3 regions of the Streptomyces sp. NPDC005566 genome follow, and region 2 is predicted to be linked to each of the others. Evidence: riboswitches for the same ligand, from Rfam matches in the RefSeq annotation. Region 2 holds a riboswitch; each other region holds the start of a gene.

Region 1 (9,820 bases), on a different contig from region 2:
AGACCGTGGCCATACCGCCGACGGCGATGCGCGCATCGATGCGGTAGCGGCCGTCGAGCAGCTGCCCGACGAGGGGGTCCTGGAGGGTCGTATCCACGGGTCGAGTCTACGAGTCGCCACGGACACGACGGACGGGCCGGGGCAGCCCGGGGACCGTTCTGAAGCCGAGCCGTGACAGGGGCATGTACGTGTTGTGACCTGGGAGCGGCCGGTGGAGCAGCCGTGCGAGCCGGTCGGGCGGCCGTGTCAGAAGGCCGGGCGCTCCGGATCCAGCACCGCCCGGCCCCCGGCGGGCGAGGACGCCTCGGCGAAATGCCGCCTCGGGATCCGGCCGGCCCGGTACGCCAGGCGCCCGCCGTCCACCGCGTGCCGCATCGCCGCCGCCATCAGCTCCGGCTCCTGCGCCCGGGTCACCGCTGAGGCGAGCATCACAGCGGCGCACCCCAGCTCCATCGCCAGCGCGGCGTCCGAAGCGGTCCCCGCCCCCGCGTCGAGGATCACCGGAACCGCGGCCTGCTCGATGATCAGCTGGAAGTTGTGCGGGTTGCGGATGCCGAGCCCGGAGCCGATGGGGGAGCCGAGCGGCATGATCGCCGCACACCCCACGTCCTGGAGTTTCCGGGCGAGGACCGGGTCGTCATTGGTGTACGGAAGGACGGTGAAGCCCTCGTCCGCGAGGGTCTCGGCGGCGTCGAGCAGCTCGATCGGATCGGGCAGCAGAGTCCGCTCGTCGGCCACGACCTCCAGCTTGATCCAGTCGGTGCCGAGCGCCTCCCTGGCCAGCCGGGCGGTCAGCACGGCCTCGCCCGCGGTGAAACAGCCGGCGGTGTTCGGCAGGACGCGGATGGAGAGCCGCTCCAGGACGGAGAGCACCGAGCCCTGAACGGTCGGGTCGAGCCGGCGCATCGCGACGGTGGTCAGCTCGGTTCCCGCGGCGATCAGGGAGCGCTCCAGCACCTCGAGGCTGGGCGCACCGCCCGTTCCCATGATCAGCCGGGACGAGAAGGTGGTGGAGCCGAGCGTGAAGAGATCGTCCGACATGGTCAGCCTCCCTGGACCGCGGTGAGGACCTCGACGCGGTCACCCTCGCCGAGGGCGGTGACGGGCCACTGGCTGCGCGGCACGACGGCCTCGTTGACCGCGGCGGCGACACCGGAGTGCGCCGTGGTCAGGGTCGCGACCAGGGTGTCCAGGGCGGTACCGGCCGGGACGCTGCGGTGCTCCCCGTTCACGGAGACGGAGACGGACGCGGACGCGGACGACGCAGGTGCAGAAACGGTGGTGGGCAGGGGCTCTGTCATGCGGGCTGCTCCTGAGGTGCTGAAGTGAGGGCTCCGGGGGAGGTGTTCGGTGAGGCGGGGCCCCGGCCGGAGGGCGCGAAGCGGCTCGGCGCGAAGGGGCGGGCCTCCGCGAGAAGTTCGCCGGTGGTCAGCACGTGGGCCATCACGTCACCGGTGACGGGCGTCAGCAGTACCCCGTTGCGGTGGTGACCTGTGGCGAGGTGCAGGCCCGGCAGGGCCGTCGGACCCAGCAGCGGGGCGTTGTCCGGAGATGCGGGACGCAGGCCCGCGCGGGTCTCGGTCAGCGGCAGTTCGGTGATGCCCGGCACCAGTTCGTGGGCGTCGCGCAGCAGTTCGTAGACCCCGCCCGCGGTGACCGTCGTGTCCCAGCCCATCTCCTCGCTGGTCGCGCCCACGACCAGCTCGCCGTTGGCGCGCGGGACGAGGTAGACGTGACTGCCGCGGACCACGGCCCGTACGGTCCGGCTGAGGAACGGGGCGTACGCGGGCGGCACGGCCAGCCGCAGCACCTGCCCCTTGACCGGGCGGACCGGTGGCACGACCTCCTCGGGGACCCCGGCGAGCCTGCCGCTGAGACTGCCTGCGGCCAGCACGACCTGGTCGGCGCTCAGCTCCGTACCGTCCGTGAGGACCGCTCCGGCCGCCCGGCCACCCGTCACACTGAGCCGCTCCGCCCGGGCCCGGCGGAAGACCACACCGGCCCGCTCGCACGCGGTGACCAGGGCCGAGGCCAGCCGGCGGGGATCCACCTGGTGGTCGCCGTCGGCCCGCAGCCCGCCGCGCACGCCGGGGGCGAGCATCGGCTCCAGCCGGCGGCACTCGCGGCCGCTCAGCCACTCCGACTGCAGCCCCGAACGCTGCTGCAGGGCGTGCAGCTCCCGCAGATGGGCCCGGTCGTCGGAGTCCAGTGCGACCGCCAGCGTGCCGCAGGCACGGAAGCCCGTCTCCTGCCCGCTCGCTTCCTCCAGTTCGGCCACGAACGCCGGATAGCGTGCGGCGGAGGCGACATTGAGGCCGAGCAGCGTCTGCTCGCCGTAGTGGAGTTCGGTGACGGCGGCGAGCATTCCGGCCGCGACCTGGGCCGCCCCGCCGCCCGGATCGGGATCGGCGACCGCGACGGACATGCCGCGCCCGGCCGCCCGCCACGCGGTCACCAGGCCGATGATGCCGCCCCCGACGACAAGGACGTCGGATCCGTTCTCGGAGATGCGCATGGGCGTCCAGCCCCTCCCTTCGCCGGCATGACCCGGATCAGGTTCGTACGGTCGGAGGCCGGCCAGCCTCCCTCTCAGCCCGGTGCGTCCGGGCTCCCGCGAGTGCCTTACGTTGGCCACCCTAAACCCCGCCGCCCGCAGCCAGTAAGGGAGCAGCCGCCGTGGCCCGTTCACTCGACGGACTCGTCCTGTCGCCCGTCGCAGACCAGGCACCCGGCCAGGTCGGCACCCGCACACGCTTCGCCTACCGGGAGCGGGAGGGACGGATCTGGGCCGCGTACGCGGGCGGTGACGTCGTTCGCGGACACCTCGTGGGCACCAGGGAGGGAGACACCCTGGACTTCCGTTATGTGCAGCTGAAGCAGGACGGAACGACCTCCGGCGGCCACTGCGTCTCGACCGTCACGGAACTTCCCGACGGCCGGGTGCGACTGGACGAGCGGTGGGAGTGGGAGTCCCAGGAGGGCAGCGGGACGAGCGTGGTGGAGGAGCTCCCCACCTGACGCAACGTCAGGTGACTAGGGTGGCCGGGTGAGCGAGCAGACGGAACAGCGGGAATCGGGACAGCAGCCGCGCCGGGTCGTGGTCGTCGGCGCGGGCATGGCCGGCGTGCAGACCGCCGTGGCCCTGCGCGAGCAGGGCTTCGCCGGTCAGGTCACCCTGATCGGCGCGGAACCGCACCAGCCGTACGACAGGCCGCCCCTGTCGAAGGCGGTCCTGCTCGGCAAGGCCGAGGACTCCGCATTCGACGTCGACTTCGAGGCGCTGGACATCACGCTGCGCCTGGGCCTCGACGTGAGCGGACTGCGCGCCGCCGCACACGAACTGGACACCCCCCAGGGCCCCGTCCCGTACGACGTGCTGGTCCTCGCCACCGGGGCCGAGCCCGTCGTCCTGCCCGGCTCCGAAGGTGTGCCCGGTGTCCATCTGCTCCGCACCGTCGACGATGCCGCACGGCTGCGGCCCGTCCTGGAGCGGCAGCACGACGTCGTGGTCGTGGGAGCCGGCTGGATCGGTGCCGAATTCGCCACCGCGGCCCGTGCCGCGGGCTGCGCGGTCACCGTCGTCGAAGCCGCCGAACGCCCCCTCGCGGGCACCCTGCCCGCCGACGTCGCCGCTCCGATGGCCCGCTGGTACGCCGACAGCGGAGCCGAACTCCTCACCGGCGCCCGGGTGGCGCGCGTCGACCCCGGAGCCGTCCACCTGGCGGACGGCCGGGTGATCCCCGCCGGAGCGGTGATCGTGGGCATCGGCGCCCGCCCCACCACCGGCTGGCTGGAAGACTCCGGCATCGCGCTCGGCCCGGACGGCTCGATCACCGCGGACGGTTCGCTGCGCACCTCCCTGCCCGACGTGTACGCGGTGGGTGACTGCGCCTCGTTCCCCTCCGCCCGCTACGGCGAGCGGCTGCTCGTCCATCACTGGGACAACGCCCTCCAGGGGCCCCGGACGCTCGCAGCCGCCCTCGCTGACGGGCAGCCCCGGACATACGACCCGGTGCCCTACTTCTGGTCCGAGCAGTTCGGCCGGTTCGTGCAGTACGCCGGTCACCACGCAGCAGCCGACACCATGCTGTGGCGCGGCGACCCGGCGGACCCGTCCTGGACGGTCTGCTGGCTGCGCGAAGGCGTTCTGGTGGCGGTGATCGCCGTCAGCCGGCCGCGCGACCTCGCCCAGGCCCGCAAGCTCATCGAAGCCGGGGCGCGCGTCGATCCGGTGCGTGCCGCGGACCCCTCCGTACCGCTGAGGACAGCGGCACTGTAGGACCCGGGTACCTCCTTACGGGCGGCCCGGCTACCGACTGTCGGTCCGGGATGGCAGGCTTGTCCCTGTGACCGAGATTGACGCAAAGATCGATGTTCTCGTCCCCGACTGGCTCCACCTTCCCGACATCGCGGAAATGCTCGATGTCGAGGTGACGCGCGTACGGCAGTTGGTCAAGGAGGGCCAGCTCATCGCCGTACGACGTGGTGAGAGGCGGACGCTCCAGGTACCTGCCGCCTTCATCGACGGCAACAAGGTGGTCAAGGGACTCGCAGGGACCCTGACGCTCCTGAGGGACGACGGCTACAGCGATGGAGAGATGTTGGAGTGGCTCTTCACCCCCGACCCGAGCCTGCCCGGTACGCCCGCGCAGGCGCTGAGTGAGAATCGCGGTACGGAGGTGAAGCGCCGGGCCCAGGCGCTCGCCGTCTGACCGGACGACCGTTCGCGGGGTGCGGGCCGTGCTGCACGGCCCGCACTCTGCCGTGACCGGCACCCGCCGGGCCGGCGACCATCGGGTCGTCGGCCTGCCGGGCCGACGACCTACTCAACGGGGGGAAATCCACCATGTCCACGCCTCGCTCGCTGCTGGCCGACGCCCGGCTCTACCTCTGCACGGACGCCCGCAGACAGCAGGGCGACCTTCCCGCGTTCCTCGATGCCGTGCTCTCCTCCGGCGTCGACATCGTGCAGTTGAGGGACAAGGGCATGGAAGCCGCCGAGGAGCTCGAACACCTGGCCGTGTTCGCGGACGCCTGCAAGCGGCACGGCAAACTCCTCGCGGTGAACGACCGGGCCGACGTCGCCCACGCCATCGGTTCCGACGTGCTGCACCTCGGGCAGGGCGATCTGCCGGTGCCCGCCGCCCGCGCCGTCATCGGCGCCGAGGCGGTGATCGGCCGCTCCACCCACGCCGAGTCCGAGGTCGACGCCGCCGTCGCCGAAACGGGCGTGGACTACTTCTGCACAGGCCCCTGCTGGCCCACCCCGACCAAGCCCGGCCGGCACGCCCCGGGTCTGGGGCTCGTCCGCTACGCCGCCTCACTCGACCAGCCGCGCCCCTGGTTCGCCATCGGCGGAATCGACGCGGGCAATCTGGACGAGGTGCTGGACGCGGGCGCACGACGGGTCGTGGTCGTGCGGGCGATCACCGAAGCGTCGGATCCCGCTGCGGCGGCCGCGGCACTCGCCGCGCGCGTCAGGGCGCGCACGGCCTGAGCAGGGCGCGCCTCGCGCTCCGGGGGAGCGGCTGTCCGAGGGGTGGACAGCAATCCCATTAATCCGGGCGAAAAGGCCCGGTCTGGTTGGGGTACCGCCGAGCCCTGGTTAACCTCCCAGTATGGCTCTCGGCACACCTTCCACCAGGACAGATCACGCTCGCACCGTGCGTGAGCTGCTCGCGACCGGCAAAACGTCGTACTCGTTCGAGTTCTGGGCGCCCAAGACCGAGAAGGGCGAACGGAACCTCTGGAACGCCCTGAGGCGGGTCGAGGCGGTGGGCCCGAGCTTCGTCTCCGTGACGTACGGAGCCGGCGGTTCGACGCGTGCGGGGACGGTGCGGGCGACCCAGCAGATCGCCGCCGACTCCACGCTCACCCCCGTCGCGCACCTCACCGCCGTCGACCACTCCGTCGCCCAGCTGCGCAACATGGTCGGGCAGTACGCCGACGCAGGCATCCGCAACATCCTCGCGGTGCGCGGAGACCCGCCGGGTGACCCGATGGCCGAGTGGGTCGAGCACCCGCAGGGCGTGCGGTACGCGGCGGATCTCGTCCGACTCATCAAGGAGTCCGGCGATTTCTGCGTCGGCGTCGCGGCCTTTCCCGAAATGCACCCGCGGTCGGCCGACTGGGACACCGACATCAGGCATTTCGTGGACAAGTGCCGCGCGGGTGCCGACTATGCGATCACCCAGATGTTCTTCCAGCCGGAGAGCTATCTGCAGATGCGTGACCGCGTCGTCGCTGCCGGTTGCGACACCCCCGTCATTCCCGAGGTGATGCCGCTCACCAGCGTCCGGCAGCTGGAGAGATTCGCGCAGCTCAGCAACGCGTCCCTGCCTTCCTCGCTGAAAGAGCGCATCCTCGCCGCGAAGGACGATCCCGCCGCTGTACGCTCCATTGGCATCGAGTTCGCCACGGAGTTCTGCGCGAAGCTGCTCTCCGAGGGTGTCCCGGGGCTGCACTTCATTACGCTCAACAACTCGACGGCAACACTCGAGATCTACGAGAATCTCGGACTGCACAAGCAGTCGTGACCGGCCGTACCCGCCACCAACCGGGGCGGTGGCCGTAGGAGGGGGCGGGCGTGGGCTGGACGGTCCTCTACATCGCATTCGGCGTCGTGGCGTTGTGGCTGCTGGGCGAGGTGCTGCTGCAGTACAAGGCGCGGCTGCGCTGGCGGCTGCTCGCCTTCGGCGGCTTCCTCGGTGTGGTTCTCGGTGTGCTGATTCCCTCCGTGCTGGTGATCGCCCTCGGCGCGATCGCCTTCGCGACGGGCCAGACGTATGTGACCCTCTCCTTCCGGCGGGGCTTCTCGACGGGCTGGGCCATAGGCGGCAGCCCCGGTGAGAGCCGCCGTCGCCGAGCGCCCGGCGGCGCACCCGGCCGGAAACCCACGCTCGAGGTCTCCGGCCTGGAGTACCAGGAACCCGTCCCGGACGCCGGGGAGGAGACCGCGGCATCCGCGGTCTACGAGCCGCAGCCGCTGCCGGACGACACCGGGCAGTACGGCATATACACCGATGCCGCCTACGCAGCCGCCGGCAGCCGGGAGCAGCAGGACGAGCAGCAGCAGTACGGCGCCTACGACCCGTACACCGACTACGCGCAGCCGGCCCAGGACACCTACAGCGGCCAGGGCGCCTACCAGGGCCAGGGTGACTATCCGGGCCAGGAGGCCTACCAGGGCCAAGGCCAGGACTCCTACACCGGCCAGTACGACTACGGCACACCGGCGCCGGACTACGCCCCCTACTCCGACCCGTACATCGGGACCGGCGCGGCAGCAGGCCCCGGCCAGTACACCTCGTACGACAGCTACGGCAACGGCTACGACAGCTACGGGGGCCAGCAGCAGTACACGGCCCCCTACGCCGAGCCGTACGCACCGGAGACGCCGCCGGGAGGCGTCTGGGTCCCGCAGCAGCGCGAGGGCGAGCAGTACCCCCCGCTGCCGCCCGAGCAGCCCGCCCCGTACGGCAACGGGTACGACACCGGCCAGAACGAGCAGTACCGCTACTGACCGTCCACGGTCAGGGTCGGTCACGGTCAGGGCCGGTCACGACGACGAGCGCTCTGCGGCTCACTGCGAGCCGCGGAAGCCGTCACCCTCCACCACGAGCCCCGCGACCAGGGCACCCGACATCCCGGCGTGCGCCAGTCCGCCGCCGGGATGCGACCAGCCGCCCGCCAGATACAGGCCGGACATTCCGGTGCGGTTCCCGGAGTGCAGGTACGTGCCCCGTGCTCCCGCCAGCGCGGGCGCGGGCACCGAACCGCCCTCGGCGCCGGTCTCGGCGGCGGTCTCGGCAGGGGTGCGCACCTCGGCGTGGAGTATGCGCTCCCGCAGCCCGGGAACGGCTACGCGGGCGCGATCGATCAGCACGTCCGCGTACCGCTCGCGCAGCGCCGCGTCCGTCCAGTCGACCGGACCGTGCGGGGCCACCGTCGCCATCAGGGTCACCGCCTCGTGCGCCTCGTCGGGGCGGGTCGTGGGGTCGTCGGGACGCAGCACCGTCACGGTGGGCCGCTCCGCGGTCCGTCCGCCGAACACCGCGTCCTGCTCAGCGGCCCCGTCCTCGCCGTGCACCACGCTCCGGTGCACCGCACCTGCCTCCCGGGCGCCGCGCAGCGACAGCAGCACCAGGAAGCGGCCCGGCACCGGACCCTGCCCGTCCTCCTGTGCTTCTCCTGCTTCCGGGCCGGGCCGCCCCTCCTGACCGGACAGCAGCCCGGGCCACGGCTGCGCGCCCAGGACCACATGATCGGCCTCGACGCTCTCGCCGTCCGCCAGTTCGACGCCCGTGGCCCGTCCGTCCTTCTCGGTCACCCGGACCACCTCGGCACCGAAGACGAACGTCACACGGCGCGCCAGGCACCGCTCGTACACCGCCTCGGCGAGCGCACGCATGCCCCCGGCGACGTACCAGCTGCCGAAGGTCTCCTCCATGTAGGGCAGCAGGGCGGCGGCCGCGGGGGCGCGGCGGGGGTCCAGGCCGTACGACAGGGCGTACCCGTCGAGCAGGGCGGCCAGCCGGGGGTCCGCCAGCTCCCACGCACCGATCTCGGCGACCGTGCCCGCCTCCCGGACGGACAGCAGCCTGCGTCGGCGGAGCGCGGGGTAGGGATCGCGGCCCAGCACCTGCCGGTCGTCCCGCAGGGGCTCCTCCAGCAGCGGCCTGCGCGAACGGTCCCACGCCGTCCCCGCCCGGTCCAGGAACTCCCCCCAGCGGGCTCCCGCTCCCTTGCCGAGTGCCCCGTCCAGTGCGCCGACGACCCCGGCCCGCGAGGCGTTCGGCAGGGAGACCGCGGTGCCGTCCGCGAAATGGTGGCGGCTCGCAGGGTCGACCTGGGTGAGCGTGACACGCTGCTCCAGGGGTTCCTTGCCGGTCTTGACGAACAGGTCGCGATAGACCGCGGGAAGGTGCAGCAGCGAGGGCCCGGTGTCGAAGACGAACCCCTCACGGGCATACCGGCCGAGCGAGCCGCCGAAGGTCCGGGACCGCTCGTACACCGTCACCCGGTGGCCTGCCACGGCCAGCCGGGCGGCCGCTGCCATCGCGCCCGCCCCGGCGCCGATCACCGCAATTCGTGCCATGTCAGTGACCCTAAGGGGTGGCACCGACAGCTCACTCCTGAGGCCGGTGCCCGCCCGCTTCGGCCATGCGTTTCTCTTCGCGTCGCTGTGCTCTGCGACGCAGGAAGCGCCGGATGCGCGAGGCGAGGAAGAGCAGTATCACCAGGCCGAGCACCAGAAGCGTCGCGGCGATGACGGCCGCGGCCACGGGGTTGAACAGGGCGAAGGTGATGATTCCGGCGACTCCGAGGTCCTCCGCGACGCTCACCGCGACGTTGCTGAACGGTTCGGGTGAGGTGTTGACCGCCATCCTGGTGCCCGCCTTCACCAGATGGCTCATCAGCGCGGTGGAACCGCCGACCGCCGCGGCCGCGAGCTCCGGCAGCGATCCGCTCTCGCCCGCCAGCAGGGCCGCGACGACCGCCCCGGCGACCGGGCGTACGACCGTGTGGACCGCGTCCCAGGCCGAGTCCACGTAGGGGATCTTGTCGGCCACCGCCTCGAGCAGGAAGAGCACCCCGGCCGCCACGAGCACATCGGTGCGCTGCAGCGACTCGGGCACCTCGTCGGTGAGCCCGGTCGCGCCGAAGACGCCGAGCAGCAGGACCACCGCGTAGGCGTTGATCCCGCTCGCCCAGCCACTCGTGAACACCAGGGGGAGTACGGACACGGACGCGATCGTAACCAGTCGCCGCCGGCCCCGGGTGGGCCCCCGCACACAGCTCTGAGTATGCGTACCTAGTG
Region 2 (9,820 bases):
CCCACGAGCCTGCCGGGGGGAGCGTCGCACCCCGTGGCGCGCGCCGGTGGCTCACTCCGTAGCGCGCATCACTCGAACAGGTGAGTTGAGACCTCTTCGAGACATGAACCAATTAGCAGGTTCATGCACACCGGCACATGACACATCGACCTCCGTCCCGCCAACGCCCTTGATTTACAAGGCATTTAGTGCCTTACGATCATGCAGAAACGTGCCTGTCAACGTACGCATATGCGACCGGCCCAACCCACCGCCGGAGCCCTACTATCGGCTCGCCATGACAGCAGCAGGGAAGCACCAGGTGAGCCGGACAGAGACGCCCCGGCGCAGCGGCCGACAGGGACGGGCGGGGATCCGGGACGTAGCCGCCGCGGCCGGAGTCTCCATCACGACCGTCTCCGACGCGCTCAACGGCAAGGGCAGGCTCCCGGACGCCACCCGCCGACATGTCCGCGAGGTCGCCGAGCGGCTGGGCTACCGCCCGTCCGCCGCGGCCCGCACCCTCCGTACCGGCAGGTCGGGGCTCATCGGCCTCACCGTGACCACGTACGGGGACGAACCCTTCACCTTCACCGAGTTCGCCTACTTCGCGGAGATGGCCAGAGCCGCCACATCGGCGGCGCTCGCCCGCGGCTACGCCCTGGTCATCCTCCCCGCCACCTCGCGCCACGACGTCTGGTCGAACGTCGCCCTGGACGGCACCGTCGTCATCGACCCCTCCGACCAGGACCCGGTGGTCACCGAACTCGTGAGGCAGGGCCTGCCCGTCGTGTCCGACGGCCGACCGGCGGGCACGCTGCCGGTCACCGCCTGGGTCGACAACGATCACCGGGCAGCCGTCCTCGACCTCCTCGACCACCTGGCCGCCGCCGGAGCCCGCCGTATCGGGCTGCTGACCGGCACCACCACCGACACCTACACCCGCCTCTCCACCACCGCCTACCTCCACTGGTGCGAGCGGGTGGGCCAGGACCCGGTCTACGAGTCCTATCCGGCCCACGACCCCTGTGCGGGCGCCGTGGCCGCCGACCGGCTCCTCGCCCGCCCGGACCGGCCTGACGCCGTCTACGGGCTCTTCGACCCCAATGGGACCGATCTGCTCGCCGCCGCCCGCCGCTACGGCCTGCGGGTCCCCGAGGACCTGTTGGTGGTCTGCTGCAGCGAGTCCACCGTGTACGCGGCGACGGATCCCCCCATCACGACGCTCTCGCTCAAGCCACGCAGAATCGGCACGGCTGTCGTCCAGCTCCTCATCGACGCCATCGAGGGCGTCGAACACGACGGACCGCTGGAGCAGGTGATACCGACGGAACTCATCGTCCGGACGTCCTCGCAGCGACGTCCACCGCGCACCACGGTCAGCCCGCCGCGCTCCCCCGCCGGGGACTGATCGGACCAATCCGGACCAAACGGTCGGTGAACCATGCGTGCACTCGGATTCACCACCCCTGGTGCGTCCCAGAGCACGATCCGCATTCCTATGATGGGCGCACGACACCGCGGACCACCTCTACCAGGCAGGGCCCGTCAGGTGTACGGCGGCGCGACGGTGGTGGAGGGGTCGATGACTCAGGGGGCCGGTCAGGAACCCGTGGTGCGGACAGCGACGTTGCGCGACTTCCGCGTACCGCCGTATGCGCAGGCACCGATGCCTTCGCCGTCGCCGCATCCCGGCAACGCTGTCATGGGCGACGTGCCGGAGGGGTACACCCCCACCGCGCGCGATCTTCCCGTGATCAACCGTGGCGACACCGTCCAGGTACAGGCCGTTCCCCAGCCCCGGCCCGCCTCCGGCACGGGGCGAGGCCCCCTCTTCGTCGTCGGCGACGTCCACGGCTACCTGGACGAGCTCCTTGCCGCCCTCCGCGAGCAGGGCCTCATCGACTCCGAGGGCCGGTGGTCCGCCGACAACGCCAGACTGTGGTTCCTCGGCGACTTCACCGACCGGGGACCGGACGGCATCGGCGTGATCGATCTCGTCATGCGGCTCTCGGCCGAGGCCGCGGCGGCCGGTGGGTACTGCAAGGCACTCATGGGCAATCACGAGCTGCTTCTCCTCGGCGCCAAGAGGTTCGGCGACACCCCGGTGAACTCCGGTGCGGGCACCGCGACCTTCCAGGCGGCGTGGCTGCTCAACGGCGGCCAGAAGACCGACATGGAGCGCCTCCAGGACGTCCACCTGCAGTGGATGGCCCGGCTCGACGCGGTCGTCGAGGAGGACGGGCATCTGCTGATGCATTCCGACACGACGGCCTACCTCGACTACGGCACCACCATCGAGGACGTCAACGACACGGTGCACGCCATTCTCACGCGCAATGACGCCGACGAGTGCTGGGACCTCTTCCGCAAGCTCACCAAGCGGTTCGCCTTCCGCGACGAGGGCGGTTCGCAGGCTGTTCGCGAGCTGATGTCGACGTACGGCGGACAGCGCGTCGTGCATGGTCACAGCCCTATCCCGTACCTGCTCGGCGAGGTCGGATCCGAGGACGGCGAAGACAGCGCCCGCCCCGTGGTGGACGGTCCGCACGTGTACGCGGACGGGCTCGCCATCGCCATGGACGGCGGAGTGACCATGGCCGGAAAACTACTGGTTGTCCAACTTCCCCTGAATGACTGACAGCTGTCGGGGAAGACGCACCCACGACCTGACAACGCCGACCACTGGGCCTATTTCCGGAAACCCCCTGTCAACCCGTGCCGTGGTCGCTCTACCATCGGCGTATCAGTAGCAGGCTCTCCTCCGTTTCCGCCCGATTGCCCGGCCCAGGCGGTCGATCAGGCCTTACGGAGCATCGGGGGATGCACATGAAAAGCGCTCCGCACCTGCTGGCCGAGGACCGACCCGAGTACGAGCGGATCCTTGCCGACTCTCTGCGCCATGCTCACGAACGCCCGGATCTGGACGGTGTGGGGGACCGGCTCAACGCGGAACAACTGCGGACGATGGCGCTGAACGCCACCGCTCTGATCACCGCAGCCGCCGCCACCGAGTACGAGCACTACGTGAAGGTCCGCGGCGAACTCCGCGGACCGGCCGATGCGTCGGCCCCCGGGACCGCCCTCGGATCGGCCCCGGACGAACCGGACGGGCCGGGGGCGGGAACCCTTGCCGTCATCGCCGCACTGGCCCCCGTTCTCGCCGGCTCCGCCGCCCTCATATTCCTGCTGGTCGGCTATCTCCTGAAGGCGGTCAGCCCGGCCTTGGCGTTCGGCGGCACCCTGGTCGCCGCCGGCTGGTTCTTCGCGGCGGTCGCCGCCGCGGCCATCCTCGTCGCCGCGGTCGGACTCCTCATCACCGCGCTGCGGAACGGGGCCACCGCACTGCCGGCCATGGACGACGAGCAGGAGTTGCCCGAGGATGTGGCACGCGCCCGGGAGGCATGGCGCCACGCACTGCTGGAGCGCGGCATCCTGCCCTTCCTGCGGGACGCCCTCGCCGACCCGACCGCGGGGCCGGCCTCACGGACCCCGCACCGCTCGGCGAACCGCATCCCGAAGATCGGCTACAGCAGACCGGACTTCTCCGGCCCGCAGGACGGCCCCTCGGCGGGACCGCGTCCGTCCTTCACCAGCCCGGACTTCACCAGTCCGGACTTCGGCGGCCCCGAACACCAGCCGGAGTGATCCGGCCCCGGGTCCGTGCGTCGGAGTGAGCCTGCCGGATTCCCGTGCGTCGGACTGATCCGGCCCGATTCCCGTACGCCGGAGTGATCCTGCCGACTCCGTACCTGAGAGGCCGGTGCCGCGTTCCCGTACAGCAGAGGCCGGGTGCAGCTTTCTGCACCCGGCCTCTGCTCTGTTCAGTGTGCGGTGGTGCTCCGATCCGGTCGGAGCACCTGCCGGACTCAGACTGCCTGGGGAGCCAGCTTGGGGTTCGCGCCGTACTCGTTGGCCTCGTGCGTGCCCTCGGAGCACATGAAGACGAGCAGGATGATGCCGCCCACGAGCGGGACGAACGAGATCAGGAACCACCAGCCCGAACGGCCCGTGTCGTGCAGCCGGCGGACGACGACGGCGAGCGAGGGGATGATCACAGCGAGGATGTAGATGATGTACGGGATCTGCGTGTCGATGGCAGCGCCGATACCGAGCAGGACGCCGGCGATGATGACGTTGAACAGCGCGAACATCCAGTACTCCTTGCGGCGCGCACGACCGCTGAAGCCCGCGTAGTTCTTGAGTACGTTCAGGTACCAGCTCACTGTGTTTCCCTCCCCTGGCGCCCCCCGTCGGGGCGCACATTTTTTCGGCCAAGCACAGCGGAAGGTAAGGCACAGATAAGGAAATGGTCAAGCCAGGGTGAGCCCCTGCCGAAATGTACATAGACCTGCCACGTTTCCGTGTCCCTACCGTCGCCGAACTGCCTCTGCAACCAGGCGATCAGAGGACTCATCACGTGAAACCAGCCATTGCTCATACTCTTCGGGTTCAATACAGACAATCTGATGAACCGCCAGGAAGCGCCGCCCCGGGCACGTAACACCCAGGACAGCGCCGCCACTTCCTGCACTTTCGCCCGGTGTCAGTGTCAGTCCGCCAGCGGCAGGTACACCCTGTTGCCGCTCGCGGCGAACTCCTTCGACTTCTCCAGCATCCCCGCCTCGATCTCCTCCTCCGAGGCGGAGGGGAGCAGGTCGGGGGCGAACTGCTCCGTGATGCTCCTGCTGATCTTCATCGAACAGAACTTCGGACCGCACATCGAGCAGAAGTGCGCCGTCTTGGCCGGCTCGGCCGGCAGCGTCTCGTCGTGGAACTCCCGCGCCGTGTCCGGGTCGAGCGCCAGGTTGAACTGGTCCTCCCAGCGGAATTCGAACCGGGCATCCGACAGCGCGTCGTCCCATTCCTGCGCCCCGGGGTGACCCTTGGCAAGATCCGCAGCATGCGCTGCGATCTTGTAGGTGATGACGCCGGTCTTCACGTCGTCCCTGTTCGGCAGCCCCAGGTGCTCCTTGGGCGTGACGTAGCAGAGCATCGCCGTCCCCCACCAGGCGATCATCGCCGCACCGATGCCCGAGGTGATGTGGTCGTACGCCGGGGCGACATCGGTGGTCAGCGGGCCGAGCGTGTAGAACGGCGCCTCCTCGCAGATCTCCTGCTGGAGGTCGATGTTCTCCTTGATCTTGTGCATCGGGACATGGCCCGGGCCCTCGATCATCGTCTGGACGCCGAACCGCTTCGCGACGGAGTTCAGTTCACCGAGCGTGCGCAGTTCGGCGAACTGCGCCTCGTCGTTGGCGTCGGCGATGGAGCCGGGGCGCAGTCCGTCACCGAGTGAGTAGGTCACGTCGTAGGCCGCGAGGATCTCGCAGAGCTCCTCGAAGTGCTCGTAGAGGAACGACTCCTTGTGGTGCGCGAGGCACCAGGCCGCCATGATCGAGCCGCCGCGGGAGACGATGCCGGTCTTGCGGCGGGCGGTCAGCGGGACGTACGGGAGCCGGACCCCGGCGTGCACCGTCATGTAGTCGACGCCCTGTTCGGCCTGCTCGATGACGGTGTCCTTGTAGATCTCCCAGGTCAGCTCCTCGGCCCGGCCGTCCACCTTCTCCAGTGCCTGGTAGAGCGGGACGGTACCGATCGGCACGGGGGAGTTGCGCAGCACCCACTCGCGCGTGGTGTGGATGTTGCGACCGGTGGACAGGTCCATGACCGTGTCGGCACCCCACTTGGTCGCCCAGGTCATCTTGTCCACCTCCTCCTCGATGGAGGAAGTGACCGCGGAGTTGCCGATGTTGGCGTTGACCTTCACCAGGAATCGCTTGCCGATGATCATCGGCTCGATCTCCGGGTGGTTGACGTTGGCCGGCAGCACGGCCCGCCCCGCCGCGATCTCCTCGCGCACCACCTCGGGCTCCACGTTCTCCCGGATCGCGACGTACTCCATCTCCGGAGTGATCTCGCCGCGGCGGGCGTACGCGAGCTGTGTGACCGGCTGCCCGTCGCGGCTGCGGCGGGGCTGACGGGGACGGCCCGGGAAGACCGCGTCGAGGTTGCGCAGCCCGCCGCGCGGCGATGTGTGCTTGAGCCCGTCGTCCTCGGGGCGTGCGGGGCGGCCCGCGTACTCCTCGGTGTCGCCGCGGGCGATGATCCAGTTCTCCCGCAGGGGCGCGAGCCCACGGCGGACATCGGTCTCGGTGGCGGGATCGGTGTACGGCCCCGACGTGTCGTAGAGCGTCACGTCCTTGCCGTTGGTGAGGTGCACCTGACGGACCGGCACCCGGAGGTCCGGGCGCGAGCCCTGGACGTACCCCTTGTGCCAGCCGATGGACTTCCCGGCCTCGCTGTTCGCCACATCCTGCGCATTCTGGGTGTTCTGCGCATTCTGCTTCGAGGCAGGCGTGCGTGCGTCCGCTGTGGTCATGAGACCTACTCCCTACGCCGGCATTACCCGGTAACAGGTTCGGCGGTCGGCGCAGCGTGTCCCGTACGGATATACGGAGGTCAGCGCCCTCTCAGCCCGGTGCTCCGAGCTCCCGCGTGTGCAAAGGTGCCTCCACGCTAGCCTCCCTCCTGGCGTGCTGGCCAGAGGGCCTCTCCCGTTCTTGGGATGATCGCCGGGTGACGTCCTCCCCGAGCGCCCCCGAACCGCACGACCCCCGGTCCGGCAGCACGCAGAGCCATGCCCCGGGCCACACCCACAGCCACGGCCCCGCCGCGCCCGTGTCCAAGCATCTGCGCAAGGTCATCGCCGCCGTGCTGATCCCGTTCGCCGCCGCGGTCCTGGTCGGTCTCGTGGCCTTCTGGCCGGGCGGCGCGCCCTCCCACGAGCGCACGGGTGTCGGTTTCGACCGGCAGACCCAGCAGGGCAAGGTGGTGGAGATCGCCAGGGTGGACTGCGCGGACGTGAACGCCTCGCAGGTGCCGCCGACCGGCGACACCTCGACACCCTCGGGGCGTGAGGCGGTCGACGAGCAGACGGGGCTGTGCAAGAAGGCAACGGTCGAGGTGACGAGCGGCAAGGACAAGGGCCGTACGTTCGTCGAGGTCATCCAGCCCGACTCGACCAGGCAACTGAGGGACGGCCAAGGGGTGGTTGTGGCGTACGCGCCCGACGCGCCCCGTGATCTCCAGTACTCGGTGACCGACGTGGACCGCGCCTTCCCGATGGCCCTGCTGGCGGGGATCTTCGCCCTCGCGGTCATCGTGGTGGGCAGACTGCGCGGACTGATGGCGCTGATCGCGCTCGCGGTCTCGTTCGCCGTGCTGACGCTGTTCATCCTCCCGGCGATCCTGCAGGGTTCGAACCCGCTGGTGGTCGCGGTGATCGGGGCCAGCGCCATCATGCTGATCGCCCTGTACATGTGCCACGGGCTGACCGCGCGCACCTCCGTGGCCGTCATCGGCACACTCATCTCGCTGCTGCTGATCGGACTGCTGGGCTCGCTCTTCATCGGATGGGCGAGTCTGAGCGGCAACACCGATGACAACACCGGCCTGATCCACGGGCTGTTCCCGGACATCGACATGAGCGGCCTGCTACTGGCCGGTGTGATCATCGGTTCGCTCGGTGTGCTCGACGACGTGACCGTCACCCAGACGTCGGCGGTCTGGGAGCTGCACCAGGCAGATCCGACGATGGGCGTACGCCGGCTCTACCGGGCAGGCATCAGGATCGGGCGCGACCACATCGCCTCGGTCGTCAACACTCTGGTACTCGCTTACGCGGGCGCCGCGCTACCCCTGCTGCTGCTCTTCTCGATCGCCCAGAGCAGCGTGGGAACCGTGGCCACCAGCGAACTGGTCGCGATGGAGATCGTCCGGACCCTGGTCGGATCGATCGGGCTGGTCGCCTCGGTGCCGGTGACGACGGTGCTCGCGGCCCTGGTGGTCTCCGCGGACCGCACGGGGCTCGGCGCGGAAGCCGGAGCCCCTGCCCCCGTACGGACCGGAAGGGGCCGACGCCGCAAGGCGTGAGCGCGAGCGCCGGGCGTACGGGGAACCGGTGGTGCCTGTTCAGCGGGGTGGTCCCTGGTCAGCCGGCGTTCTGTTCCTTGGCGAGGATGCGGCCCAGCGCCTCTTCCAGATTCCCGTCGAAGTCACCGAGCGTGTGCTCCTGTCCCAGTGGCACCAGCTTGTCCGTCCGGTCGAGAAATGCCACAAGAGGCGCCGTGCCGGCGCGGAAGAGCGCACGATCCGTGCCTACCTGGAGCCGGATGTGTACGTCCGAGAGCCCTTCGGGCTCGGTCGGGCCGATGTGCACATCGCCGTCGCCGCTCGGATTGTTGAGACCGTCGAGCAGCAGCTCACGGCCGAAGGCCCAGGTGACGGGGGCGTCTCCTGGCAGGTGGAAGGTCATCCGGATCGCGTACGGATCGCCCACTTCGTACCGGAGCTCCACCGGAATACGGAACGAAAGCTCCTCGGAGACGAGGAAGCTCATCATGACCTCTGCTTGAACCGACTCGCGCATCGTTCAACCCCGCAGTAGATGAATCTGGCCAGGAATGATCCCCCATGGCCCTATTGACGCCATCGTGGTGCACGCGATAGCAGATCACAAGGAGTGATTTTTCAGATACTGATAGAGAACACGAACGAGCGCAAGAGGCTGGTCACTTCACAGCGTAGTTGTTCGACTGCGGGGAGCAACCGTTCCTCTTGGTCCAGGGGTAGCGAAATGGCCATGGCCGCCACGGCAGTTCCCACAGTGATCGGGATGGCCGCGCAGACCGTTCCCAACGCGTATTCCTGTCGTTCGACGACAGGTTCCATGCGGTTCATCGATCTCATCCGGTCGAGAAATGCCGGACGATCTCTGACGGAGTAGCGCGTGAGTGGTTGCACTGGGTGACGATCCAGGTGATCCTCGCGCGCCCTCTCGTCGAGCTGGCCCAACAGACACTGACCAAGAGCATGCGCATGGCCGGTCTCACGGAAGGCGGCCCACTCCTCGACGGCGGGAAAGTCGGGCGTATCAGCCACCGCGACGAGGTCGATCTCCCCGTCGCGGTAGACAGCGCAGTACACGGGTGCGCCGATGACATCGGCCCAGTGCGCGAGTGATTCGATGATCACACCGCGACGCGGTGCGGGCGCCCGACCTCCGACGAGGCGCTCGGCAGCGGCACCGAACAGGAAGACGCCGTTCTCCCTGCGGAGGTAGCCCTCATGGGTCAGGGTTCGCAACAGGTGATAGGCAGTAGGAAGGGGAAGCCCCGCTTCCCGTGCGAGCTGCTTCGCCGGCGCCCCTTCCCGATGGGTGCCCACAGCCTCCAGCAGTCTCAACGCCCGCTGAACCGAACCGATCAACGTCGGGACAGCGGTGCTCGATGCCGTGGTCAAAGGTCACCCCCAGGCATGGTGACGGGCGTTCAGCCCTCCCGCGGAGGCCGCCCCCACGGGCCCGCCGCGAGCCGAGGGTCCGGAGACCGGGCGGTCGCACAAACCACTGGTCAGGACGGTGACGGGCAGTCATTTCCCAGCCTACGGCAGCAGTCTGCCACTGTATCGGCACCGTCCGTCACGAGTGAGGTTTCATCCTGGACTTAGCTCAGCTGGGCTAATCGCCGTATCTGCGGCCCGGCTCCCGTTCCTCACGCGCCCGCTGCCCGGCACCGTCCCGCGTTGCTGCCTACCAGTCGCTGCGGGAGGAAGACGCCAAGAACTTCCGCACGACGAAGATCAGACCGCCCACCAGGACGACGAAGACCAGCGCCTTGAACAGCAGACCGATCACGAAGCCGACCACGCTGGCGATGAGGCCACCGAACACGACGATCGCGATGAGAGGCACCGCGACCCACTTCACCCACCAGGGCATCCCCGCGAAAATCTCCCGCACCGCCATCGTCCTTACCTCGTCTCTGTGAGTTCCTGCTTC
Region 3 (9,820 bases), on a different contig from region 2:
CCAGCATCTCTAGAACTCCCCGGATCGGTCGGTGCGGATACGTTCGAGCAGAAGCAGCGACACCGCGCAGACGAGCATCAGGATCGTGCTGAGTGCCATCGCCTGCCCGTAGTTGAGCTCCCCGGACCGCCCCAGGAGCCGGGCCACCGCCACCGGCAGGGTGGGGTTGTCGGGGCGTGCGATGAAGACGGTCGCGCCGAACTCGCCGAGTGACACGGCGAACGCGAAGCCCGCGGCCACCAGCAGGGCCCGGCGCACCAGCGGCAGATCGACCTCGCGCCAGGCCCGCAGCGGCGAGGCGCCGAGCACCGCCGCCGCCTCCCGCAGCCGGTCGTCGACCGCGCGCAGGACGGGCAGCATGGTCCGTACGACGAAGGGGACGCCCACCAGCGCCTGGGCGAGCGGTACGAGGATCCAGGACGTACGCAGGTCCAGGGGCGGCTCGTCGAGCGTGATCAGGAAGCCGAAGCCCACGGTGACGGCCGACACCCCGAGAGGCAGCATCAGCAGCGCGTCGAAGCCGCGCACCAGCGGTCCCGCCCGCCTCGTCAGGGCGGCCGCGGCGAGGCCGCCGATCACCAGGGCGATGAGGGTCGCGACCAGCGCGTACTGCAGCGAGTTCCCGATGGCTTCCAGCGGCGGCACCAGGAACGTGGAACCGTTCGCGTCGGCGGACTGCAGTGCTCGGTAGAAGCCGAACCCGTAGCCGCCGGACGTGTCCAGGGAGCGTTCCACCAGCACACCGAGGGGCACGACGATGAGCAGCGCGATGGTCAGCAGGACGCCGCCGAGCAGGGCCCGCTGCCCGGCCCCGCGCGGCCGGCGGGAGGTCTGCGCCGGGTCGACGAGCTTCAGCGCGGTCTCCCTGCGCCGTACGGTCCACGCGTGCACGGCGAGGATCCCGCCGACCGCGGCGAACTGCACCAGGGTCAGCACGGCGGCCGTCGGCAGATCGAGCAGCTGGGCGGTCTGCCGGTAGATCTCCACCTCCAGCGTGGAGTAGGCCGGGCCGCCGAGGATCTGGACGACTCCGAAGGAGGTGAACGTGAAGAGGAAGACCATCAGGGCGGCGGCCCCCACGGCCGGTGCCAGCGCGGGCAGGGTCACCCGCCGCCACGCCGCGAGGCGTCCCGCGCCGAGCACCCGGGCGGCCTCCTCCTGACGGGGATCGAGCTGCGACCACAGGCCGCCGACGGTCCGCACGACGACCGCGTAGTTGAAGAAGACGTGGGCGAGGAGGATCGCCCAGACCGTGGTGTCGAGCCGGACGCCCCACAGCTCGTCGAGGAATCCGCCCCGCCCCAGCAGTGCCAGGAACGCCGTACCCACGACGACCGTCGGCAGGACGAACGGCACGGTCACGACCGCACGCAGCAGTTGCTTGCAGGGAAAGTCGAACCGGGCGAAGACATAGGCGCCCGGCAGCGCGATCAGCAGTGTGAGCACGGTCGAGGCGAGTGCCTGCCAGGTGGTGAACCAGAGGACGTCGGCGATGTCCGGCCGGCTCAGCACCTCGCCGATCCGTCCGAACTGCCAGACGCCGTCCGCCTTCAGCCCCCGGCCGACGATCGCGACGACGGGGTAGGCGAAGAACAGCGCGAAGAACGCGACGGGCACGACCATCAGGCCGAGCCGCGCCGCGTTCCCCCCGCGTGGGGGACGCGCGGCTACTTCACGACGAGCGAGGACCACGACTGGACCCACTGCTCACGGTTCTTGGCGATCTTCTCCGGGGTCACGGTCGCCGGCTTGTCGACGGTCGCACCGAACTTCGTGAAGAGCTCCGGCAGCTCGGCGTCCTTCGCGACCGGGTTCACGAACATGTTGAGCGGCATGTCCTCCTGGAACTGCTTGCTGATCAGGAAGTCCAGCAGTGCCTTGCCGCCCGCCTCGTTCTTCGCACCGTCCAGCAGGCCGGCGAACTCGATCTGGCGGAAGCAGGTTCCGGTGGCGACCCCGGTCGGTGCCTCGGTGGGCTGCGGCTCCGCGTACAGCACCTCGACGGGCGGGCTGGAGGCGTACGAGACGACGAGCGGCCGGTCGGCCTTGGTCTTCTTGCCGCCCGCCGAGCCGGAGAACTCCTCGTTGTACGCCTGCTCCCAGCCGTCGACGACCTTGACGCCGTTGCTCTTCAGCTTCTTCCAGTAGTCCTGGTAGCCGTCCTCGCCGTAGGTGGCGACGGTGCCGAGGAGGAAGCCGAGGCCGGGCGAGGAGGTCGCGGCGTTCTCGGTGACGAGGAGGTTCTTGTACGCGGGCTTCAGCAGGTCGTCGAACGACTGCGGCGGCGCGAGCTTCTTGTCGGCGAAGTACTTCTTGTCGTAGTTGATGCAGATGTCGCCGGTGTCGACGGGCGTGACCCGGTGCTTGTCCGCGTCGAGCTGCGTGTCGGCCGCGACGCGGTCGAGCCCCTTCGCCTCGTACGGCGTGAACAGTTTGTTGTCCAGGGCGCGCGAGAGCAGCGTGTTGTCGACGCCGAAGAACACATCGCCGCGGGGGGATCCCTTGGTCAGGATCTCCTGGTTGAGCGCGGCACCGGCGTCACCGCTCTTCAGCACCTTGACCGTGTAGCCGGTCTCCTCGGTGAACGCCTTGAGGACCGCGTCGGAGGCGTTGAAGGAGTCGTGGCTGACGAGGGTCACGGTCTTGGAAGCCTTGGAGTTCCCGGAACCCGAGGCGTCGTCGTCGGATCCGCCGCAGCCCGCGAGCACGGTGACGCCGAGCGCGGCGGCGAGCGCCGTCGCGGCATACTTCGTGGTGGTGTTCATGTGATTCCTCCTGGAAGTGACCAGGAAGAGACGCGGCCCCGCCCGCCGGCGAGCGGGCAGGGCGCAACAGCTTGAGTAAGGTCCGAACTTCCTACCCGGAATGACCCGGGCGAGGTTCAGAGGGTCTGCGGCTCGGTGCCGCACTCTCAGCGCTGTGGCGCTCCCCTGTCGGAATATGAAGTTGATTTCCGGGCCAGGCTACACCGGCCGGATCACGCCGTTCCGGCCGGATGGCACCCGTCACCGGAACCGCATCAGCGCTCGGAGGCCGCCAGCTGGCCGCAGGCCCCGTCGATCTCCTGACCGCGGGTGTCACGGACCGTGACGGGCACACCGTGAGCGGCGATCGCGTCGACGAACGCCTTCTCGTCCTCGGGCCGCGAGGCGGTCCACTTCGAGCCGGGCGTCGGGTTCAGCGGGATGAGGTTGACGTGCACGCGCTTGCCCTTGAGCAGCCGGCCGAGCCGGTCGCCCCGCCATGCCTGGTCGTTGATGTCGCGGATCAGGGCGTACTCGATGGAGATGCGGCGGCCGGACTTCTCGGCGTACTCCCAGGCCGCGTCCAGTACCTCCCGGACCTTCCAGCGCGTGTTCACGGGAACGAGGGTGTCGCGCAGCTCGTCGTCCGGGGCGTGGAGCGAGACGGCGAGACGGCACTTGAAGCCCTCGTCGGCGAAGCGCAGCATGGCCGGCACCAGGCCCACCGTGGACACGGTGATCCCACGCTGCGAGAGGCCGAGCCCGTCCGGCTCGGGGTCGGTCAGCCTCCGGATCGCCCCGACGACACGCTTGTAGTTGGCCAGGGGCTCGCCCATGCCCATGAAGACGATGTTGGAGAGCCGCGCGGGCCCGCCCGGAACCTCACCGTCGCGCAGCGCCCGCATTCCGTCCACGATCTGGTGCACGATCTCGGCCGTCGAGAGATTCCGGTCGAGGCCTGCCTGCCCGGTCGCGCAGAACGGGCAGTTCATCCCGCATCCGGCCTGCGAGGAGATGCACATCGTCACCCGGTCCGGGTACCGCATGAGGACGGACTCGACGAGCGTCCCGTCGTGCAGCTTCCAGAGCGTCTTGCGGGTGGTGTCGTCGTCGCAGCTGATGTGGCGCATCACGGACATCAGGTCGGGGAACAGCGCCTCGGCGAGCTTCTCCCGCGAACCGGCCGGGATGTTGCTCCACTCGGCCGGGTCGTGCGCGTACCGCGCGAAGTAGTGCTGCGACAGCTGCTTGGCGCGGAAGGGCTTCTCGCCGGTCGCGGCGACTGCTTCCTTGCGCTCGTCGGGGGTGAGGTCGGCGAGGTGCCGCGGCGGCTGCTTGGCTCCGCGGGGCGCGACAAACTGGAGTTCTCCGGGCTTAGGCATGGTTCCTCCAGTGTCGCAGACACGCCGTGGTCCCAGAGGTCGTCGTCCGGCGGGCAGCGTGGGGCACGACGTCGTCCGGTCGCTGTCGGCCGATGTCGGCGGCCCTGTGACGGCCGCGGGCGGCTCCGGCCGGGTGCCCGACCGTGACCGATCGCACGGAAGGACGTACGCGCGACGGGCGACCAGCTCCACCGTAAATCGAACGCACATGTGAATTTCACGTCCAGCGCTCGACTTCGCCACCTTGAATGCAAGATACACGCATTATGGGCGACCACGGAGACGAAAGTGGATCTCACTCCCCACAGCGGCGAGCAGGCGGCATGGGCTGTTACCACGCGGGCCACCTCGACGGGAACGGCTCTGACCCGGCAACCCCGCACCTACAACGGCCGGTCCTTCTGCCTTGCCGATGCGGGACACCGACCGCAGCGTTGCCGAGGCGAAGGTCCGGGGCCGGTACGAGTGAGGGCCCGCCGCCCTGTGGGCAACGGACCCTCACTCGTAGAACTGCAGGTCACACGGTACGTGAACGCATCGGCTCAGCCGGATCCGACGAACAGCACCAGCAGCAGCCACACCACCGGCGCGGTCGGCAGCAGGGAGTCGAGCCGGTCCATGATGCCGCCGTGGCCCGGCAGCAGCGTGCCCATGTCCTTGATCCCGAGATCCCGCTTGATCATGGACTCGCCCAGGTCGCCCAGGGTGGCGCTGGCGGCGACCGCGAGACCGAGCAGAAGCCCCTGCCACCACCTGCCGTCGTCGATCAGGAACTCCATGCACAGCGCACCCGCGACCATCGCGAACCCGATCGCCCCGAACAGGCCCTCGCGGGTCTTCCCGGGACTGATGCGCGGTGCCAGCTTGTGGGTGCCGAAGCGCCAGCCGACGGCGTACGCACCGGTGTCGGCGACCACGGTGAGCAGCAGGAAGGTCAGCACGCGCCACGGACCGTCGTCCGCGGTGAGCATCATCGCGACGAACGTCGCCAGGAACGGCACGTAGAAGACGGCGAAGACGCCGGCCGTGACGTCCTTGAGGTAGCCCTCCGGCGGCTCGGTCATCCGCCAGACGAGCACCGCGAGCGCGGTGAGCGCCATGGCCACCCAGGCGCCCTCCGCGTCCCGCACGTACCCGGCGACGACCATGGCGGCGCCGCCGACGGCGAGCGGCACGAGGGGGGCGTTGATCCCCTTGCGCTCCTTGAGGCGCGAGGTGAGCTCCCAGAGCCCGACCACCACCGCCAGCACGACCACACCGACGAAGACTGCCTTCACGATGAAGAGCGAACCGGCGACGAGCACGCCGAGCCCGAGGCCGACCCCTATCGCGGCGCGCAGATCACGACCTGCCCGCTTCTTCTGCGGTGGGGACGACGGCAACGCGGTGGACATGGGCTCCTGCTGCTTCTCGTCACGGAACAGGGGACCGCTGACGTGCGCGGCTTCCCCGTCCCGGTCGTCGCGGTCGTCTGCGTCTCTACCTGCGTCGGGAACGTCCGGCACGATGGGCATGGGCCGAGTCTGCTGGGCGCCGTGCACATCGTGGGCAGGACCCGCCGGAGCGGCCCCCATCTCGGGCGCACCCCAGTAGCCGGCTCCCTGCGGGGCGCCCCAGGAAGAGTCGTTCATCAGACTTCGAGCAGCTCGGCTTCCTTGTGCTTGAGCAGCTCGTCCACCTGTGCGACGTACTTCGCGGTGGTGTCGTCGAGCTCCTTCTCCGCACGGCGGACCTCGTCCTCGCCGGACTCCTTGTCCTTGACGAGCTTGTCGAGCGACTCCTTGGCCTTGCGGCGGATGGAGCGGATCGAGATCTTGGAGTCCTCGGCCTTGGTCTTGGCGACCTTGATGTACTCCTTGCGGCGGTCCTGCGTGAGCTCGGGGAACGTCACACGGATGATGTTGCCGTCGTTGCTCGGGTTGACGCCGAGGTCGGAGTCACGGATCGCCTGCTCGATGTTGCGCAGCGCGGTCTTGTCGAACGGAGTCACCACTGCCATGCGCGGCTCGGGGACCGAGAACGAGGCCAGCTGGTTGATCGGGGTCAGCGCGCCGTAGTAGTCGGCGACGATCTTGTTGAACATCGCCGGGTGCGCACGGCCGGTACGGATCGCGGCAAAGTCCTCTTTGGCGACCACGACGGCCTTCTCCATCTTCTCCTCGGCCTCGAGGAGGATTTCTTCGATCACCACGTGCTCCTGCGTGTCTTGAGTGGGCCCGGCATCGTCGGGCCCTGCGGATCCTGCGTCGCGTCCTCACCTGCACGGTGTCCGACCGGCAGGCCGTTGTCCATCCTTTGGGCCGTCAGGCCCGGGTGCTCTCGTCACTCACGAGCGTGCCGATCTTCTCACCCTTGACCGCGCGGGCGATATTGCCCTCCGCGGTCAGCTCGAAGACGAGGATCGGGAGCTGATTGTCACGGCAGAGCGTGATGGCGGTGGCGTCGGCGACCTTGAGGTCACGGGCGAGCACCTCGCTGTACTCCAGCGCGTCGAACTTCACCGCACCGGGGTTGTTCTTCGGGTCGGAGTCGTAGACCCCGTCCACCCCGTTCTTGCCCATCAGGAGCGCTTCCGCCTCGATCTCGAGGGCGCGCTGGGCCGCGGTGGTGTCGGTGGAGAAGTACGGCATGCCCATGCCCGCGCCGAAGATGACGACGCGTCCCTTCTCCAGGTGCCGTACGGCACGGAGCGGGATGTACGGCTCCGCGACCTGACCCATGGTGATGGCGGTCTGGACGCGTGAGTCGATGCCTTCCTTCTCCAGGAAGTCCTGCAGCGCCAGGCAGTTCATGACCGTCCCGAGCATGCCCATGTAGTCGGACCGTGCCCGGTCCATGCCGCGCTGCTGGAGTTCGGCGCCGCGGAAGAAGTTGCCACCGCCGATGACGACCGCGATCTCCGCGCCGTCCCGTACGACCGCGGCGATCTCGCGGGCGATGGTGTGCACGACATCGGGGTCGACGCCGAGACCCCCGCCACCGGCGAACGCCTCGCCGGACAGCTTCAGCATGAAGCGACCGGAAATCTTGCCGTCGTCGCCCTTATGGTCACCCTGGGAGGCGTCTGCGCCCTTGTTCATGGAGATTCTCCTCGTGCACATACGAAGAAGGCCATTGCCGGTGGGTCTGGTGTCCCTCAGCGGCAATGGCCTCCTCGTCAGTTCTGCGGTCGTCCGGCATGAGTGCGGCCAGCGACTGCACCAGACCCTATCGGGGTCCGCCGTTGTTCGCGGACGGACTCAGATGCCGACCTTGATGCGCGCGAAGCGCTTCAGGCTGACACCGGCCTCGTCCAGGACCTTCTGGACGGACTTCTTGGCGTCCTTGGCGAACGCCTGCTCCAGGACGACGACGTCCTTGAAGAAGCCGTTGACGCGACCCTCGACGATCTTCGGGAGGGCGGCCTCGGGCTTGCCCTCCTCACGCGAGGTGGCCTCGGCGACACGGCGCTCGTTCTCGACCGTCTCGGCGGGGACCTCGTCGCGGTTGAGGTACTTCGGGGCGAAGGCAGTGATGTGCTGCGCGACGTCCTTGGCCACCTCGGCGTTGGGCTTGTCCAGCTCGACGAGCACGCCGACCTGCGGCGGGAGGTCGGGCATCGTGCGGTGCATGTACGCAGCCACGTAACCGCCGGTGAACTGCGCGAAGCGGTCCAGGACGATCTTCTCGCCGAGGTTGGCGTTGGCCTCGTCCACGTACGCCTGGACCGTCTTGCCGGGCTCGATCTCCGAGGCGAGGAGCGCCTGGATGTCGGCCGGGGAGGTCGCTGCGACGTGCGCGGCGAGCGTGTTGGCGACGGTCTGGAACTTCTCGCCCTTGGCGACGAAGTCCGTCTCGCACTTCAGCTCGAGCAGGACGCCGGACGTCTTGTCCTCGGAGATGAGGGAGACGACGGCACCGTTCTCGGCGGAACGGCCCTCGCGCTTGGCGACGCCCTTCTGGCCCTTGATGCGGAGCGCCTCGACGGCGCCGTCGACGTTGCCGTCGGCCTCGTCGAGCGCCTTCTTGCAGTCCATCATGCCGGCGCCGGTGAGCTCGCGGAGCTTCTTGACGTCAGCGGCGGTGTAGTTCGCCATGAGTCTGTTTCTCTCTCGAAGTCTGAAAGATCTACGGGTGAACGGCGGGGGCGGTGCCAGTGGCACCGGCCCCCGCCGTCATTCAGCCGTGACTGACGGGTGTCAGGCCTGCTCGTCCGTGGCCGGGGCCTCGGCGGCGGGGGCGTCCGCGGCCGGAGCCTCGGCAGCCGGGGTCTCGGCCTCCTCGGCAGCGGCGACGGCCGGCTCGGCGTCGGCGGCCTTCTCGGTCTCGGCGGAGGACTGAACCTCGGCGTCGTCCTTCTTCTCGCCCTCGAGCAGGTCTCGCTCCCACTCGGCGAGCGGCTCGCCGGCGGCCTTCTCGCCCGGCTTCGAGTCACCGGTCGCGGCACCGGAGCGGGCGATGAGGCCCTCGGCGACGGCGTCGGCGATCACGCGGGTGAGCAGGGTGACGGAGCGGATCGCGTCGTCGTTGCCCGGAATCTTGTAGTCGACCTCGTCGGGGTCGCAGTTGGTGTCGAGGATCGCGACGACCGGGATGTGGAGCTTGCGCGCCTCACCGACGGCGATGTGCTCCTTCTTGGTGTCGACGATCCAGACGGCGCTCGGCACCTTCTGCATCTCGCGGATACCACCGAGGGTCTTCTCCAGCTTGGCCTTCTCGCGGGAGAGGACCAGGAGCTCCTTCTTGGTGAGGCCGGAGGCGGCCACGTCCTCGAAGTCGATGAGCTCGAGCTCCTTCAGACGCTGAAGGCGCTTGTAGACGGTGGAGAAGTTGGTGAGCATGCCACCGAGCCAACGCTGGTTGACGTACGGCATGCCGACGCGCGTCGCCTGCTCGGCGATGGCCTCCTGCGCCTGCTTCTTCGTACCCACGAACATGACGGAGCCGCCGTGGGCGACGGTCTCCTTGACGAACTCGTAGGCGCGGTCGATGTACGACAGCGACTGGAGCAGGTCGATGATGTAGATGCCGTTGCGCTCGGTGAAGATGAAGCGCTTCATCTTCGGGTTCCAGCGACGGGTCTGGTGACCGAAGTGGACGCCGCTTTCCAGCAGCTCCCGCATCGTGACGACGGCCATGGCCGTACTCCTTGAGGTGCTCGGTTATCGCGACCGCAGGTTTGCTGTCGCGCCTGACGCCCCGACGCGCCGTGCCACGAGGGACCGAGGAGCGCGGACACCTCCGAAGAGAGGGAGGTGGCGGGGCGTGCGAAGTCGACCCGGTGACCCGGATCGCCAGAAGAAGTGTACGGGACCCGTCGAGTGCCGGGTGACGGCGATGTCCACAACCGGTCGGCTGTCCACAGATCCGGTCCATGATCCCCGCGGAACCGCCCGCAGGGAGATCGTTCCGTCATGTACCGCACTTCCGGAACAAGCGTACGGCGGTTCCGCGCCGCCCTGCCCGTGGTCCTCGTGGCCACGCTGAGCGCGCTGCTCACCTTGCTGCTGGGCGGGTCCGGCGCCTGGGCGGCGCCTGGGCCCACGCCGGCCGGTGACCGCGCCTGGCCGCTCGCGGGCAGGCCGCTGGTGGTACGCGGATGGGAGCCGCCCGCAGGGCCGTACGCGCGGGGCCACCGGGGCGTCGACCTCGCCGCGCGGCCGGGCACCCCGGTGATGGCCGCCGCACCGGGCAGGGTCTCGGTCGCAGGGCCCG

The links. Region 2 has a riboswitch for thiamine pyrophosphate ahead of thiC (phosphomethylpyrimidine synthase ThiC). Riboswitches for the same ligand answer to the same signal wherever they lie in the genome.
Region 1: another riboswitch for thiamine pyrophosphate. It lies ahead of thiO (glycine oxidase ThiO); the one in region 2 lies ahead of thiC (phosphomethylpyrimidine synthase ThiC).
Region 3: another riboswitch for thiamine pyrophosphate. It lies ahead of ABZS61_RS29905 (thiamine ABC transporter substrate-binding protein); the one in region 2 lies ahead of thiC (phosphomethylpyrimidine synthase ThiC).

The regions. Positions count from the first base shown of each region.
Region 1 is NZ_JBEXDB010000001.1:6,356-16,175, reverse strand. Features, by position in the region: gene pknB (Stk1 family PASTA domain-containing Ser/Thr kinase) at 1-97, opposite strand, end outside; gene ABZS61_RS00085 (thiazole synthase) at 247-1,041, opposite strand; gene thiS (sulfur carrier protein ThiS) at 1,044-1,301, opposite strand; gene thiO (glycine oxidase ThiO) at 1,298-2,515, opposite strand; TPP riboswitch at 2,513-2,625, opposite strand; gene ABZS61_RS00070 (hypothetical protein) at 2,677-3,018, shown strand; gene ABZS61_RS00065 (FAD-dependent oxidoreductase) at 3,047-4,279, shown strand; gene ABZS61_RS00060 (Rv2175c family DNA-binding protein) at 4,347-4,712, shown strand; gene thiE (thiamine phosphate synthase) at 4,847-5,497, shown strand; gene metF (methylenetetrahydrofolate reductase [NAD(P)H]) at 5,619-6,536, shown strand; gene ABZS61_RS00045 (hypothetical protein) at 6,587-7,522, shown strand; gene ABZS61_RS00040 (NAD(P)/FAD-dependent oxidoreductase) at 7,583-9,097, opposite strand; gene ABZS61_RS00035 (DUF4126 domain-containing protein) at 9,129-9,746, opposite strand.
Region 2 is NZ_JBEXDB010000013.1:29,937-39,756, reverse strand. Features, by position in the region: gene ABZS61_RS21075 (LacI family DNA-binding transcriptional regulator) at 278-1,390, shown strand; gene ABZS61_RS21070 (metallophosphoesterase) at 1,565-2,620, shown strand; gene ABZS61_RS21065 (hypothetical protein) at 2,803-3,627, shown strand; gene ABZS61_RS21060 (DUF805 domain-containing protein) at 3,849-4,205, opposite strand; gene thiC (phosphomethylpyrimidine synthase ThiC) at 4,532-6,361, opposite strand; TPP riboswitch at 6,354-6,487, opposite strand; gene ABZS61_RS21050 (YibE/F family protein) at 6,559-7,914, shown strand; gene ABZS61_RS21045 (SsgA family sporulation/cell division regulator) at 7,973-8,410, opposite strand; gene ABZS61_RS21040 (helix-turn-helix domain-containing protein) at 8,512-9,282, opposite strand; gene ABZS61_RS21035 (DUF5326 family protein) at 9,572-9,781, opposite strand.
Region 3 is NZ_JBEXDB010000023.1:41,736-51,555, forward strand. Features, by position in the region: gene ABZS61_RS29895 (ABC transporter ATP-binding protein) at 1-7, opposite strand, end outside; gene ABZS61_RS29900 (iron ABC transporter permease) at 10-1,623, opposite strand; gene ABZS61_RS29905 (thiamine ABC transporter substrate-binding protein) at 1,668-2,765, opposite strand; TPP riboswitch at 2,836-2,942, opposite strand; gene rlmN (23S rRNA (adenine(2503)-C(2))-methyltransferase RlmN) at 3,020-4,126, opposite strand; gene ABZS61_RS29915 (phosphatidate cytidylyltransferase) at 4,669-5,757, opposite strand; gene frr (ribosome recycling factor) at 5,757-6,314, opposite strand; gene pyrH (UMP kinase) at 6,430-7,206, opposite strand; gene tsf (translation elongation factor Ts) at 7,366-8,202, opposite strand; gene rpsB (30S ribosomal protein S2) at 8,305-9,243, opposite strand; partial or broken gene ABZS61_RS29940 (M23 family metallopeptidase) at 9,520-9,820, shown strand, end outside.